4 regions of the Paenibacillus sp. FSL R7-0297 genome follow, and region 1 is predicted to be linked to each of the others. Evidence: riboswitches for the same ligand, from Rfam matches in the RefSeq annotation. Region 1 holds a riboswitch; each other region holds the start of a gene.
The links. Region 1 has a riboswitch for cyclic di-GMP ahead of MKZ24_RS02120 (choice-of-anchor A family protein). Riboswitches for the same ligand answer to the same signal wherever they lie in the genome.
Positions count from the first base shown of each region.

Region 1 (3,990 bases):
CGCGGCTTTCCGGGGTTTTGGGGGTCGCGTTTTTTTATTTATTCATCCGATCGTCTACCGGCCCGATGCTTGCTTATGCTTAATACAGAATGCAGGACTAAAATGAAATCAATCTTATTAAACGATTTATATGTTATTCCTAGAGCCTATTTTGTTTATGAGAGGAGGCACTTGTATGAAGTGTCTGACGATTCGCCAGCCTTGGGCAACCTTAATTGAGCTGGGTGAAAAACAGATCGAGACCCGTTCCTGGCCGACGGCTTACCGGGGAGAATTAGCCATCCATGCCGGTATGCAGGTAGATAAGGCCATATGCAGGACAGAGCCGTATCAATCGGTGCTTGCCCGGCACGGCTACACGGCGGATAATCTGCCCTCCGGGGTAATCCTTGCGACCAGCCGGCTGGCTGGTTGCTGCGGGGTTACGCCTCAGCAAGCACAGCAGAACTGGCCGGGCGGGAATGAATATGTGTTCGGCGATTATGCAGAAGGCCGGTATGCCTGGAAGCTGGAGGAAGTCGTTGCGCTGGCTCATCCTATACCTGCCAAAGGGCGCTTAGGTTTCTGGGAATATCCCGTTCTTGAGCAGGAGTGGTGAATCCATTTGTGGCCAAATAAATAAAAATTTCATGCTTATCAGCTGTCAGCGGGTATCATAGGGATATTCAGCGGGTAATCTTCTTATATATATGGAAAGCGGACTCTGCGGTGGTATGCTGCAGGAGCCAGGGCAGAAATGCCGGGAAGGAGCGTATGCATAAGAGATGGGCAGCCTTCTTATCGCATGGCTTTGTATGCTTTGTTTGTTTATTGTGTTTAAGGATCAGGTAAGCCGGAAGATCCTGTATCCCGTAGCGGCTGTGGTTATCTGCGGTACGCTTGGGTATTGGACGATTTTAATGTAATCTTTATCTGGGTATCAGCTTATTTTCAGGTAAGGGATGTAATAGGGTACCCTGAGGTCTTGCCAATCATGGCGGGCCTCTTTTTTATGGGGGAAGTAACGCCGAGAATTAACATAGCCAGAGTTGCTGTTCATCTCAAGGCGGTTGAGTCCGGAGTGCCAAGACCCAAATATCTGCGCATGCGGATAGTAGACTGGGCGGTAATGACATCATCCAGCAGCAGCATCCGTTCATGATAACCCCTGCAGACAAATTTGGCTTCAATGCCAACTTCCAGCTGCTGCTGTGCATAGACCTTCAGACCACGGGCTCTCATCTCGGTGCGGACATCCCGCAGGTCGGCTATGGCTGCACCCGCCGCTGTCCGGAGAACCTCAAGGTAAGGATCGGGTGTGCGCAGCTCTGCGGATAGGATGGAAGCATCGCGTTCAAAGGCGGATAAAATGAGCGGCAGCAAGATATACGATTTCACCAGCATATTGTCCTGGCTCTCTGCTCTGTGCATCAATCTCATCTCCTCCAACGAGAACGTATATTCGTAATTTAACCCGAAGTTCAAAAAAAATCAATGGTATTTAAAAAAAGAGGGCTGTTAATGTGACATAATTCACAATAAAATCGGGAAAATTATTTTATATTAAAATTGAAATAATAAAGTTGTAAATAAATCTGATTAAAAGGAGAATGGCAATGAGTCATGAAGGAAATCTCCGCCGCGGTTTATTGTTTGGGTTATTCCTTAGCGTTCCGCTTTGGGTATCAATGATTGGCTGGATTCAGCTGCTCTAAAAATGGATTTCTGCGTGTGCAGATTTCCAGCCCTCTACACAAACTCCCTAGATATGTCGATTAAAGACTGCTGTGAAAACAGATGAATCTCATAAGGCTTTTACTATATAAGAGCTCTCTTGTATGTCCGGAAACGGGTGGTGTCCTTAAGGAGGATGGCACCCGTTTCTTCAGGTTCACCATGTGAGGTTTGTTTAAGCGAAGATGGGGGGGGCGGGGAGAAAAAGTAGGACTAAAATACTAAATTTTGATATTTGAAATTTAAGGATAATAACTCTGTGAAAAGGAAAAAGTACTGCGGCGAATTAGTGGGATTATCGACCTTTTTCGTCAGGAAGGTATGTTTATAAATTGTATAAAGCCTTATGAATAAAGCGTTTTTTATTTTTTTCATCACAAAAATAGCTGTGAAATTAATTGGAAATATATTGACAATATGCCAAGTGGCATCTAAACTAAAGTTAGTTCTAAAGTAACAAATGTCACAGATTTCTGTTGGGTATTACATAAGCTTTTCCAATTTCATATCAATCATGTACAAACGCAAACCGTTTCGAAAGAGCGGGACGCAAAGTCAGGAATCTGATGCCCCTTAAGTCCGGGCTATGGTCGTCCGGCCGCCGTGAAGCTAACCCTTCGTGGCGGTCTTTTTTTGTTATAGTTTTGCGACGATTTCATAGAATAGTTGAATAGGAGGTGTAGATTATTGAGAAAAAAATTGCGAAAAGCGGCCGCCTGTATTCTGGCGGGCGTACTGACCGTAAGTAGCGCCTTCACTTGGGGGACGGAGGTAAGGGCAACAGCTGGTGTACCTTACAATCCAACGCCGGTCTTGGGGATTGCCGGGAATTTTAATGCTTTTATCTTTGACGATTTCACGCAAGACAATGATCAAATTGAAGGCCGTCTTGCAGCGGGAGGGAATATTACTCTCTCTGGAGGTTACGGGGTAGCCAGGGCCTACAGGAATTCTTCAGCCACAGACGTACTCGTTGCCGGTAAGAAGTTTAAACATTCGGGTAGCGGAGAAATCTACGGAAACGTTGTGTATGGGGACACCATTGAAGCCAATGAGCCTATTGTGAATATTATAGGCGCGAAGAAGCAGGGAAGCCCGATTGATTTCCCGGCTGAGAAGCAGTATCTGATCTCGCGTTCTGCAGCATACGGGGCATTGTCCGCTACGAAAGAAATTGGCAATAATAATTATGGAACACTTACAATAAGTGCGCCGGATCTTTTCAACGTAGTTCACCTGGATGCGGCAACGCTGGCGAATACAAACAATATTCAATTCAACATTGCCCAGAATGCCACGTTAATTATTAACATAAGTGGAGCTACGGTCAATGTACCAAGTTTCGCAATGAATAACGGCAAAGCAGGTCAAGTGTTGTTCAACTTCTACGAAGCGACCAAGGTGAATATTGCGTATACCACCTTTTTGGGGACGATACTGGCGCCTAAGGCGGATGTCAATTATTCCGGTGCAGAGCTATACGGAACGCTAATTGCCAAGTCTTTTGCCGGCGGAGTAGAAATGCACCTAGGAACATACCAGGGAGATGGACCGCCGCCAAGTCCGACGCCGACCGCAACACCAACCCCCAGCCCATCGCCAACACCAACCGTAACACCAAGCCCTACACCAACAGTGAAACCGACTGCAACGCCGACGGTGAAGCCAACTCCCACACCAACAGTGAAACCGACACCGACGGTAAAACCGACACCAACAGTGACGCCAACGCCGACAGTGAAACCGACACCAACAGTGATGCCAACGCCGACAGTGAAACCAACACCGACAGTGAAACCGACGCCGACACCTAAGTGTACTCCGTCGCCAACACCGACAGTGAAACCAACGCCGACAGTGAAGCCGACACCGACAGTGAAGCCGACACCGACAGTGAAGCCGACACCAACAGTGACGCCAACGCCGACAGTGAAACCAACACCGACAGTGAAACCGACACCAACAGTGAAACCAACACCGACAGTGAAGCCGACGCCGACACCTAAGTGTACTCCGTCGCCAACACCGACAGTGAAACCAACGCCGACAGTGAAGCCGACACCGACAGTGAAGCCGACACCGACAGTGAAACCGACACCAACGGTGACGCCAACGCCGACAGTGAAACCGACACCAACGGTGACGCCAACGCCGACAGTGAAACCGACACCAACGGTGAAACCAACGCCGACAGTGAAGCCAACACCGACAGTGAACGCCGACACCGACAGTGAAGCCGACACCGACACCGTGAAACCAACAGAAACCGACACCACC
Region 1 is NZ_JBBPAQ010000001.1:498,376-502,365, reverse strand. Features, by position in the region: gene MKZ24_RS02130 (ASCH domain-containing protein) at 176-598, shown strand; gene MKZ24_RS02125 (hypothetical protein) at 1,036-1,413, opposite strand; cyclic di-GMP riboswitch class I at 2,227-2,319, shown strand; gene MKZ24_RS02120 (choice-of-anchor A family protein) at 2,401-3,990, shown strand, end outside.

Region 2 (3,990 bases), 180 kb from region 1:
TCACTCCGGTAGCAGTTACTCTACCGGACGTTCTTCCCTGGCAACAGAGCTTTACGATCCGAAAACCTTCATCACTCACGCGGCATTGCTCCGTCAGGCTTTCGCCCATTGCGGAAGATTCCCTACTGCTGCCTCCCGTAGGAGTCTGGGCCGTGTCTCAGTCCCAGTGTGGCCGTTCACCCTCTCAGGTCGGCTACGCATCGTCGCCTTGGTGAGCCGTTACCCCACCAACTAGCTAATGCGCCGCAGGCCCATCCCCAAGTGGCAGATTGCTCCGCCTTTCATTCTCTCTTCAGGAGAGGAAAGAAATTATCCGGTATTAGCTACCGTTTCCGATAGTTATCCCAGTCTTGAGGGCAGGTTGCCTACGTGTTACTCACCCGTCCGCCGCTAAGTTCATTTGAAAGCAAGCTTTCAAATGAACTCCGCTCGACTTGCATGTATTAGGCATGCCGCCAGCGTTCGTCCTGAGCCAGGATCAAACTCTCCAAATTGTATTTAGAAAGAGCGATTGCTCATTTTGAAACATCTGACGAGAATTTTCATTCTCACGATGAAGTTTCTAAAGCGTACAAGACGCTGTGAAACTCATCATTTTTGGATCTCGCCGAAGCGATCTCCCACTCACTCGTTGTTCAGTTTTCAAAGATCAAGCTTGTTGTCAACGACGACTACCGCGTCACCAGCAACTCTTATAATATATCACGTTCATCCGAGTAATGCAAGCTTTATTTTGAATTCACTTATTTAAGTCATTTCTCATTAAGTTTGCCGCTCCAACAACGCTTACTTATAATACCCTATCTCTCTACTAAAAAGCAACCCTTTCCTAAATAAAAATAACCCGCTTAATAATTAAGCGGGTTATCCTCAATGAAACTATAAATGCATCTGCTCTTAGTAGAACTTAGCTGCAGTATATTTACTTGCTACTTTAACCAGATCTGCTGTTTTGCTGTTCTTGGCAAGTCCAGCATCAACTGTAGTATCAATAGTTACCCATTTGCCATTAAGGAACACTTCATTCCAAGCGTGGTAAGACGTCACATAGCTTGTGTTACCCATAACCAGTTTGGTAGGAATACCTTCACTGCGAAGCATAGTAGCGAATAAGGAAGCGTAGTCGTAGCAGATTCCTTTCTTGGAAACAAGAGTACTGTCGTTGTTAGGGATGTAATCTGTAGTTACACTGGAAGCCAGGGAATAATCATACTTCACATTGGCAACGATATAATTATAGATAGCCTTCACTTTGTCTTCATCTGATGTCAAACCTTGTGTAAGTTGTGCTGCTTTCAGAACTGCTTTATCGGAAGAACTCCATTTAACATTCTGTACGGAGCTCAGATATACTGCGTTGGCGTTGCTCAGGCTAAGATCTACCGTCTCGGAAGAAATTACTTTGTATTTGTTGCCGGTAGTGTTCTCAAGTACGGAAACCTTGTATGAACCGTTACCTTGTTGCAGCGGGAATGTTTCAGTTGGTTTGGAGGTGTACAAGTTGTAAGTGTAGCTGTTATTGTCTTTGGTGATCATCAGCTTAATCTTCTTATCCTTAGGAACATTATAAGATACTCCGATAACACCCTGATCCAGTTGACCTATGTTCAACCAGCCTGCATCTGCATTAGCAGCTTGAGCTGTACCTGTCTGCATCGACGTAACCACTACGAATAGTGTAACCAACATTAGATAGAACTTCTTCATTGGATAAAACCCCTTTCGGTAGCTGGCTGCCATCCTTACGGGAAGGCCCTTTAGCTTTGCGTCCCTACCTTTCGATAGGTTTGCCGTTATCGTATAAGCTTTATCTGTCCTTGCTTCTACCATAAAATGCTAGATATACAATAAGAACAAACAAAAAAAGCCTCTTCATTCGGTAGCTGGCTGCCATCCTTACGGGAAGGCCCTTTAGCTTTGCGTCCCTACCTTTCGATAGGTTTGCCGTTTATCGTGTATTAGCTTTATATAGTTATATCTTACCATATCTATTTCTATTATCAAGACCTAAATCACTAGATTTCTGCGAAAACAAATAAAAATTTTAAGTATTTTAAATTTTTCCGTCATCATTCTACAAACATCAGGATAACTTTGCGTGAATGATAAGTCTATGCGTTGGATTCACCAGCGGATCACAAGTAATGAGTGTAAGAATCTTGTCATCCTCATTCCCTTTCAATACGGATACATCGGTCGGTTCCACAATAGTTACATCATAAACTACATAATTGTATTCCTGCTTACCGGTTGTAACGGAAATAGCGTCCCCCACTCCGACTTCATTCAATCTATTGAACAGCCTTCCCGTAGTTCTTGATCTATGCGCTGCAATCGCAGCATTGCCAGTAGCGCCGAGCGGAGCCGTCTCCTTCATATGCGCAGCTGCATGCTTCATATTCGCCTTGGTGGCGCCTTCCAGTACAGGCAGCTTCAGATCTATTTTGTCGATTTTGATAATCGCCATCACCTTGCCTCCGACTTCAATCTCAGGCGCTGCAGAGGGTTCAGGCTCTTCCGCAGCCGACTCATCTGCCAGCAGCTGGGTTACTTCCGCGTAAGGCTTACTTAGATCAGCACTGGCCGGAGCTGAGGCAGACGGAACGATTTCACTGTAGGCCTGTTCAGCCTCTTCCAGCAGCTTTTGCTGCTGACGGTCATTGTACCATTCGCTTCCTTTGGGATAGAGCATAATTAGCACCCCGGCAAGTATAATCAAATAGGATAATTTCCGCATGACAATCGCCTCCGTAATATAGAATAGATGATACCCTTCCGGAATAATTAAGAAGCAATGCTTCTATATAACAAGTAGAAACGACTTTACCGTCCTTTTTAAGGACGGTACCGTTTCAGCGAGAAATAGAAGGTAATTTATAGCAGCAAGCATATAAATTCATATATTTTCAGAATACCCACTTCCGGCTTCCGAAGAAATTAATGATTACCGTAACAAATGTGACCAGCACTTTGGCGATCAGCACTTGAATACCGAGAGAATCGGTCAATATATGAATCAGCAGCACCGATATAACCAGCACCAACAGGTTCAGCACGATAAACCTGACCAGCTGCATCCGGTCGAAGCCCTCTTTATTGCCGATGTCCCTGTCACGGAAGGTTACCTTTTTGTTCCAGAAGAAGCTGTTGGCCGTACCGGCGCTATAGGAAATAATCTGCGCAGGGGTATTGATCATCCCAAGGGAATGCAGCAGTGTGAATACAGCAAAGTCAACCAATGTATTCAGCAGGCCTACCGCATTGAATTTCAGGAACTGGATGAACCCCGCACTCCATCTCTTATCTGGCATAATCGCTTTCCTTCCGCGTGTCTTCTATTTCCGCATCCGGATAGCCTTTGGTCTCACGCACAATATAGAGCGGTCTGTCCTTCGACTCATCATAGATCCGTCCGATATACTCTCCAATTACCCCCAGCAGCATCAGCACAATCCCATTGAAGAGCAGGTTCACGCCAACTATAGATGCCCATCCGGGTACGGTCCAGGAGGTAAAGATTTTTTGGAACAATACCAGGAACAGATAGATGAAGCTGGAAAAGGACAGAAAGAATCCGATATAGGATGCGATTTTGAGCGGTTTGTGGGAAAAGGAGGTGATGCCGTCGAGCGCAAACCGGATCATTTTCTTGAGCGGATACTTCGTTTCCCCGGCAAAGCGCTCCTCCCGCACATATTCTACCATGGTCTGCCGGAAGCCTACCCAGCTCACCAGACCCCGGACGTACCGGTTCTTCTCCTTCAGACCGCGCAGCACATCACAGACTTTACGGTCGATCAGCCGGAAGTCCCCGGTATCGGTAGGGATTTCAACACTGGTCATACTGCTGAGCAGGCGGTAAAAGATCTTAGCGGTGACTTTCTTGAATAAAGTCTCCCCGTGACGCTTCAACCGCTTGGCATACACAACTTCGTAGCCCTCTTTCCACTTCGCAATCATCTGCAGAATAACCTCAGGAGGATCTTGGAG
Region 2 is NZ_JBBPAQ010000001.1:318,695-322,684, forward strand. Features, by position in the region: rRNA gene MKZ24_RS01310 (16S ribosomal RNA) at 1-494, opposite strand, end outside; gene MKZ24_RS01315 (transglutaminase-like domain-containing protein) at 898-1,689, opposite strand; cyclic di-GMP riboswitch class I at 1,722-1,802, opposite strand; cyclic di-GMP riboswitch class I at 1,876-1,956, opposite strand; gene MKZ24_RS01320 (class D sortase) at 2,084-2,737, opposite strand; gene MKZ24_RS01325 (GtrA family protein) at 2,907-3,311, opposite strand; gene MKZ24_RS01330 (glycosyltransferase family 2 protein) at 3,301-3,990, opposite strand, start outside.
Region 2: another riboswitch for cyclic di-GMP. It lies ahead of MKZ24_RS01315 (transglutaminase-like domain-containing protein); the one in region 1 lies ahead of MKZ24_RS02120 (choice-of-anchor A family protein).

Region 3 (3,990 bases), 7.0 Mb from region 1:
ATCCCTTTGATTTCACTGGATGCGGGCTAAACGAGGAAATGAGGAGCATTAATGCACTTGATTCCACCGGATGCGGGCCAAACGAGGAAATGAGGAGCACAAGTGCACTTGATCCTTGCCCTACCCGCCGCGTGAGTGAGCGGCAAGCCCTTGGAACAAGAGTCTTGTGTCTTGGTCTTGTGAGAGTCTTGTGAGAATCTTGTGTTGCCCCCGCTGCTACGGCGAGCGGGAGTCCCTTGGAACAAGAGGCACTTAAGCATCTTTAAATCTTTCCTGCCGCGCAAGCATAGCGGCAGCCACGGTTCAATTGCCGCAACAACAAGCGGCAATAGCTGGATCTTTAGCCGGGAGCTTCGCCTGCGGGCGAAGCGAATAGCCCCAGCTGTTATGTAATGGAACGGAGAGGAATTTTGGAACTGTAGGAGCGTTAGCGTCCGCCTTTGTCTCTGGATTTCTACCGCGAAGAGCGGTCTAATCAGGAAATCCGGAGGCAACAGCGGCCGAAAGTCCAAACATTCCTTGCAGTGACTCTCATAACAGCCAGCGCATTAAGCTTTTCCGCAATCTGCAGCTCCCAATAACAATCCGATATTTTCGCGACATCACATAAACTTAGGAGGGTTCACTTATGAAACTAGTACTTCTATCAGGCGGTTCTGGTAAACGGCTCTGGCCCTTGTCCAATGATTCACGTTCGAAGCAATTTCTGAAAGTACTGGAAAGCCCGGCAGGTGAACCGGAATCCATGGTACAGCGGGTATGGAGACAGCTGCAGGAGACAGGGATGGCGGAATCGTCCTACCTGGCTACCGGCCGCAGCCAGGTAGAGATGATTCAGAGCCAGCTGGGCAGCGGGGTGCCGATTATCGTTGAGCCGGAGCGGCGCGATACCTTCCCTGCTATTGCATTGACTGCAGCATACCTGTATTCGATCGCCGGTGTTTCACCAAGCGAGACGGTAGCCATCCTGCCCGTCGACCCTTATGTGGAGTCGTCCTTCTTCGATACCGTTCTGCAGCTGGAGAGCACGATGCTGGAGAGCGGCGCCAATCTGGCGCTGATGGGCGTAGTTCCGGAGCATGCTTCCGAGAAATACGGCTATATCATTCCTACCAGCGCCGAAGCGGGAGCGAGCGGGTATCTGCAGGTCAGCCACTTCCAGGAGAAGCCGGACCGCAAGCAGGCTGAGGAGCTAATCAGTCGGAACGCCCTCTGGAACTGCGGCGTGTTTGCTTTCCGTCTTGGGTATCTGCTGGATATTCTGCAGCGCAAAGGACTGCCACTGAACTATGAGGAACTGCAGAAGCAGTATAAACTGCTGGCTTCCATCAGTTTTGATTATGAGGTGGTAGAAAAAGAAGAGAATATCGTGGTTCAGCCTTACGCCGGATTCTGGAAGGACCTGGGCACCTGGAATACGCTGACCGAAGAAATGACCAGCAATCATGTTGGCAAAGGTTTCGTCACTGCAGATTCCGAAGGCACCTGCCTTATCAACGAACTGGACATTCCGATCACCGTGATCGGGGCGAAGGATCTGATTATCGCCGCCAGCCCGGACGGAATTCTGGTTACGCACAAGGCGGAGAGCCCGCGCATTAAGGAAGTGCTGAAATCTTTTGAACAAAGACCGATGTACGAAGAACGCCGCTGGGGCCACTACAAGGTAATTGATTATGTGAAATATGCGGAAGGTAATGAGGTGCTGACGAAGCGGATCTTTATCTCTGAAGGTAAAAATATCAGCTATCAGCTGCATCACAAACGCAGTGAAATCTGGACCATTGTCAGCGGTGAAGCCAGCATTGTGCTCAATGAGAAAATGCATAATGTAAAGGCGGGGGATGTCGTACGGATTCCGGAAGGCACCAAGCATGCGATCCTGGCATTGACAGATATGGAATTTATCGAAGTGCAGACCGGCTCTGAGCTGGTGGAGGAAGATAACATCCGAATCACCTTGGATTGGGAAGATATCGCCTTGCAGCAATTTATTTCGTAGGTCTAATCTATCTATATAACCAATTGTTACAAATCCAAAACAGGTATTAAGAACCAATTATTAAGAAAAATTCATTTTTGCTCTAAATTAAAACTAAATAGAGACGATACTTACGGTAAGAGGGATTAATCCTTCCAATACGACAAAGGCAAACCTAATCGAAAGATAGGGACGCAAAGCTATAGGGCCTTCGCAAGAGTGGCAGCCTGGCTACCGAAAGGAAGATGGATTTTGATAACTTACCGTAAGTCTCGTTTGCTGTGCACTGTGCTGTCTCTGGCCCTTTTATTGACTGCAGTACCTCTGGGACTCGGCGGAATGCCTTCATCTGCAGAAGCTGCATCTAGTTCCAAAGCGCCCGTTAATCCGGAGGCTTCAACCGAAGCAGTCAGATTGCTGGACGATCTGTATTCTATCACTGGAAAAGGCATTATTACCGGCCAACATGACTATCTGGAAAGTCCGGACGAATTCAGCAACAAGCTGAAGGGAACCAGCGGACAATATGCTGCTCTTCACGGGTATGAACTGGGCGTAATTAGCGGGCAATCGGAAAGTACAGCAGCGGCGCAGCGCAGAAATGTTGTGAACAGCGCGATCAACTGGTATAAGGGCGGCGGCATTGTAGCCATGACTTTTCATGAGAATCTGCCCGGTACCGCATACCTCTGGTCCAATGTTCAGAAACCGCTGAGCCAGGCGGAATTCAATAAATATATTACTCCAGGTACAACACAGTACACTGCATTGATTGCAGATCTGGACAAAGTGGCAGTTTCACTTAAAAGCCTGCGGGATGCTGGTGTTCCCGTACTCTGGAGACCTTACCACGAAATGAACGGTAACTGGTTCTGGTGGGGGAAGAAAAATAACTTTGCTTCGCTTTGGAATATTATGTATGACCGTTTCGTGAACGTTCATAAATTAAACAACCTGCTGTGGGTATGGAACCCCAATGCACCCAATGCCTGGTCTGATCCTTATGCGCTGACCTATCCGGGGGCTGACAAGGTGGATGTACTCGCGGCAGATATATATGAGAACGATTATATGAATAAATACCATGACGGCCTGCTTGCCCTTGCGAATGGCAAACCGATTGCCATTGGCGAGAATGGACAAATGCCAAGCACGGCAAAGCTGCAGCTCTCCCAGAAAAATTGGGTATATATGATGAGCTGGGGAAAAATGCTGTATGAAACCAATACCGATGCTACCATCAAAAGCTTCATGAGCGACAGCTATACGGTGACCCGGGACGATTATAAAGCAGGCACATTTGCTCCGTCAACGCCGGTACCAACAGCAACGCCAACGCTGGTACCAACAGCAACGCCAACGCCGGTACCAACAGCAACGCCAACGCCGGTACCAACAGCAACGCCAACGCCGGTACCAACAGCAACGCCAACGCCGGTACCGACAGCAACACCAATGCCGGTACCGACTGCAATGCCGATCCCGACGCCCCCTGCTTCCAATGATACTGTGACGGCCCCCGTCGTTCAGAATGGTCTTCAGGGGGAATACTACAAGAACATGACGCTTTCGGGCACTCCGGTTCTGGTCCGGAAGGATGCGCTGCTGAACTTTAACTGGCGCCAGACAGCGCCGGATGCGAAGCTCGGAGTGGATAGCTTTTCTATCCGCTGGACGGGTCAGATCAAACCGACTTTCAGTGAAACCTATCAGATTATCACTACATCCGATGACGGTATCCGCGTCTATATTGACGGCACAGCTGTAATCAACAGCTGGACCAAACAGAGCGGTACCGAGCGTACAGGAAGCATAAACCTGCAAGCAGGCCAGCTCTATGATATCAAAGTGGAGTATTACGAGAATGCAGGCGATGCCAATATCCGTCTGATGTGGCAGAGTCCAAGCCAGGCGAAGGCAACTGTCCCTACAAGCGCGTTATTTGTGAACACGGCTGCTTCTTCAGCCAGCAAAGCAGGCTTGGATGCTCCGGCAGTGACTGCAACACC
Region 3 is NZ_JBBPAQ010000001.1:7,513,891-7,517,880, reverse strand. Features, by position in the region: gene MKZ24_RS32585 (sugar phosphate nucleotidyltransferase) at 629-2,002, shown strand; cyclic di-GMP riboswitch class I at 2,140-2,220, shown strand; gene MKZ24_RS32580 (PA14 domain-containing protein) at 2,234-3,990, shown strand, end outside.
Region 3: another riboswitch for cyclic di-GMP. It lies ahead of MKZ24_RS32580 (PA14 domain-containing protein); the one in region 1 lies ahead of MKZ24_RS02120 (choice-of-anchor A family protein).

Region 4 (3,990 bases), 3.3 Mb from region 1:
TCTACGGTCATCCCCACGCGAAGCGCCATTACATAGTGAACACCCAACTGCTCAAATTGTCCCATGGTGATCAAAGAAGAGATGACAGCAATTTCTTTCCAGTCAGAGCCGATGGTGGTCCGCTGAAAAATATCACCGTATGCATTGCCCATGATATACTCGGCTAATTCGGGAAAATGCTCTTTAATAGGAGCTAGGGCTTTGGCCCCATAGTCCCCGGAAAGATTGGTGAAATGATCCAGTCCACTGTCTACGTTCATATTCACTTGTTTGCCTCCTGATAGTAAGTTAGAGAATCAGTAAATTACAGCCTAGTTGAGATCCAGTGTACGGTGGGCCGTAGGAGGCATTTCGTCACGGTCGGTCAACAGCTCAATAACGGCTACGCGGTTAAGTTCAACTGCTTGGCTGATTGCAGAGGCAAACTCCTCTTGCGTCTCTGCGCGGAAGCCGGCGGCTCCCAGGGACTCAGCAAATTTCACTGCATCCATAGGGACTTCGAAAATGGTTCCATCGATACGTCCTGTTGTTTTTTCCATACCCTTAAGTGCCATATCCAGCTGCATATTGTTCACAACGATGAAAATAACCGGGATATTCTTGCAAACCGCTGTGTTAATTTCAGTTCCGAGCATCATGAAACAGCCGTCACCGGTAATGCAGAAGACCGTCTCTTCCGGCGAAGCAGTTTTGGCACCGATGGCCATGCCGATTGAATTCCCCATGCAGGCAAAGTAGGCATCAAATACAAAGCTCCCCGGTTTCTTCACGTTGAACCATTTGACCGCATTGAAGCCGTGGCTGCCGTCATCAACAAACACACTGCTGTTGTATGGAATCAAATCGCTCATCGTGCTCATTACCGAAGCCAGCGAGAGCTTGGGCAGCACTGGCAGCTCTTCAGTATAATGATTGGAGATCTCTGTTTCACGTCTGGTTATGGTGGACGGATCAACCTTGCTGAGATACAGCTCCAGGTTGTCACGCAAATCGCCGCCGACGGAAAGAGTGCGGGAAGTCAGTATTTTACCAACAAAAGTAGGATCAACATCGAACTGGATCAGCTGATCCGGATGATTCTCCCTCTTCAGATTGCATATGGTCATATCACTCAGACGCGAACCAAGCACGATAAACAGATCACTGTTGTTCAACATCTCATCCCCGTGCGTACATCCCCCAACGCCCACAGGACCGTGATAGAGCGGATGATCCGCAGCAATGGCTCCTTTACCGCCGGGAGAGGTTACTACAGGTATGTTGAACGTCTCGGCCAATTGAACCAGTTCCTTGTGCGCACCGGAGCGGTTAACCCCTTTACCCGCAATGATCAGAGGTCTGCTGGAAGCATTGATCGCTGAAATGAACCGTTCGTAGTTGGCGTAGCTGACGAGCTTTTCCCGCTGCGGCAGGACAATCCGGCATTCTTCAAGGCGCTCGGTCTGAACATCAAACGGAATACATAAATGAACAGGTCCTTTCTTGTCACCAAGGGCGATAGACAGGGCATGATTGAAAATTGTACTGAAATGGTCGCCGCGTTCAACCAGCTTGCTGAAAAGAGTGGCTGGTCTGAACATGTCCGCCAAATCAGAGAGATAGGATGTAGAATCCTGACACTGGGGAATACCCAGCTCTTTAATGGACTGATGGCCTGTAATGAATAGTACCGGGAGATTGTTGGCTTTGGCGTGTGCTGCTGCGGTTAGCAGGTTCGTTCCGCCTGGACCGGAGGTGCCGAAGGCTACCCCGAGACTGCCTGTTTTCAGTGCATAGCCGCCTGCTGCAAAGCCGGAGCTGGACTCATGTCGGCCGGGAATAAACTCAATGCCATAGTCAACAAGCTTGAGGGCTATAGGACAAATGGACTTGCCAATAATACCAAAAGAATGTGTTACCCCAAGATCGCGTAATGCTTCCGCCATATAATCTGCAACTGTCTTCAGAACATCCACCCCACAAGTTGTTTTTTGATTGTATGCTAGCAATAGAAAACCTGTACTCGAAATAGGAGCACAGGCCTGTTGCACGAATCACCATTACTGAACCGGATTCCCGGGGGGTTCATAGTTTTTCAGCAACCTGGCTGTCATGATCTCACCGGAAAAGTGAGACTGTAGATCCATGGCTTTGCGTCATTCCCTTTCGGTGAATTTTGCCTCTTATGTTGTTATCAATACAGCGAAGGATAATTTTCCTTTACAATATATTCCTCGCTCGCCTTTTGTCAATAAGCCTTGTGCAACAAAACGCGAAATTTGGCGAATATTCAGAAGTAATAGGAGATGAAATAATAGATATTCAAACTTTTGAAAATGGATGCGTCTGGAAGGCCAAAGTCTTATAATGCAAATGCGGAAAAAGAGCAGGGGTTAATCTGCATAAGCCATAAGCCTCATAACATTATAGGAACCTCATGAAACCATGCGGATGTATTAAAATTATAGGCTGGTAGAACCCCGGAATAGGTCTTAAGAAATGGGTAATTAAAATTTGAAATTATGTTAGTTTATTAGTAATAAAGAATTAGCAGTAAAGAAGTGCAAAGGCGGTTTTTTTACGTTATGCACTATTTTAACACTTTGTGAATATTACATCACAATCTTTTTTTTCATGCCAAAAAGAGACCTTTCCCTCAGACTGCTCTGTGGAAAAGGTCTCTTTGGGCTGCTGCTAGAATTTGAAAATATGGATTGTTTTTTGCAGCTGGAAGACAGATTGTGTCATTTTATCGGTCTCTTCCGCTACGGACTGCAGGGCATGAATTTGTTCGTTCATCGCTGCGGATACCTCCTGGGTACCTGCTGCTGTCTCCTGGGTAATGGCTGAGATATTCTCTATCGCTCCAGAGATCTTGAGCGCGCTCTCCAGCATCAGATCACTCTCTGCGGAGAAGGAGGAGATCTGCTCGGTTATGTATTGCACACTATGTACGATTTGCGCGAAAATATGTGCGGTCTCCGTAATCATCTCGTTCTGCACCTGAACAACCTCTTCATTAATAGCGATATTATCGATAGCCTGCTTGATATCGGCCTCGATGCTACGGACCAGCCCGAATACTTCCTTGGTGGAGGCGGTTGATTCTTCGGCAAGCTTGCGGACCTCCTGGGCTACTACTGCGAAACCACGTCCGTGTTCACCTGCGCGTGCAGCCTCAATAGAGGCGTTAAGTGACAAAAGATTGGTTTGTTCGGCAATTTCCGTGATGGTCTTGGTGATCATGGTAATCCCGCGGGCATTCTGTGAGAGTGCTTCGATCGTATCTGCTACTTTTTGCGTAGCCTGGATATTCTTCCGCATGCCTTCGGCTTGAGTGTCCACGGACTGGCGTCCCTTTTCAACCAGCTCCAGCGTATGGGTGGAGCGTTTATTCATTTCTTTGGTGGAGTTCGTATAATTGGAGACTTTAGTTTCGATATCTTTGATCGATTCCGTCATGTCGGCAATATCTACCGAGATTTCATTCGCACCCAGGGCAAGTTCGTTGGAGGAGGAGGCTACCTGTGTCATTACGATCTTAAGGTTCTGGTTCTTGTCCTCAATACCCCGGCTGGCATCCATAACCTGGCGGGTAAGCTGTGAAACATCGGTTAGGATCTTCTTCAATTTATCGATCATAGTGTTGAAGGAGCGGCTGATGTCGCCCATTGATCCGTTCTCGTCTGCACGGCTGGTGAAGTCGCCTTTGGCGATCGTATGCGTCACATTGGAGATATCCTCAAATGAAGATGTAAGCGTTCTCTCAATGAAGCGCGCAAGCGGGTAGGTCAGTGCAGCCAATACCGCAATCAGAATAATACCGATAATTACCTTGCCCATTGCGATGAGCGTAATTAATACAGGGACAGCGAATAAAGCGGCGACCAGGTAACATCCGGCAACGATTCTTTGTTTTAACGGCAGCTTGTTCATCCAGTCCATAGACTATAGTTCCCCCTAGAAATAAATATTGTGTATTGTAATATTATAGGGGATTAAAGCGTAATC
Region 4 is NZ_JBBPAQ010000001.1:3,780,783-3,784,772, forward strand. Features, by position in the region: gene MKZ24_RS16515 (carboxymuconolactone decarboxylase family protein) at 1-260, opposite strand, end outside; gene MKZ24_RS16520 (thiamine pyrophosphate-binding protein) at 312-1,955, opposite strand; cyclic di-GMP riboswitch class I at 2,074-2,170, opposite strand; gene MKZ24_RS16525 (methyl-accepting chemotaxis protein) at 2,674-3,924, opposite strand.
Region 4: another riboswitch for cyclic di-GMP. It lies ahead of MKZ24_RS16520 (thiamine pyrophosphate-binding protein); the one in region 1 lies ahead of MKZ24_RS02120 (choice-of-anchor A family protein).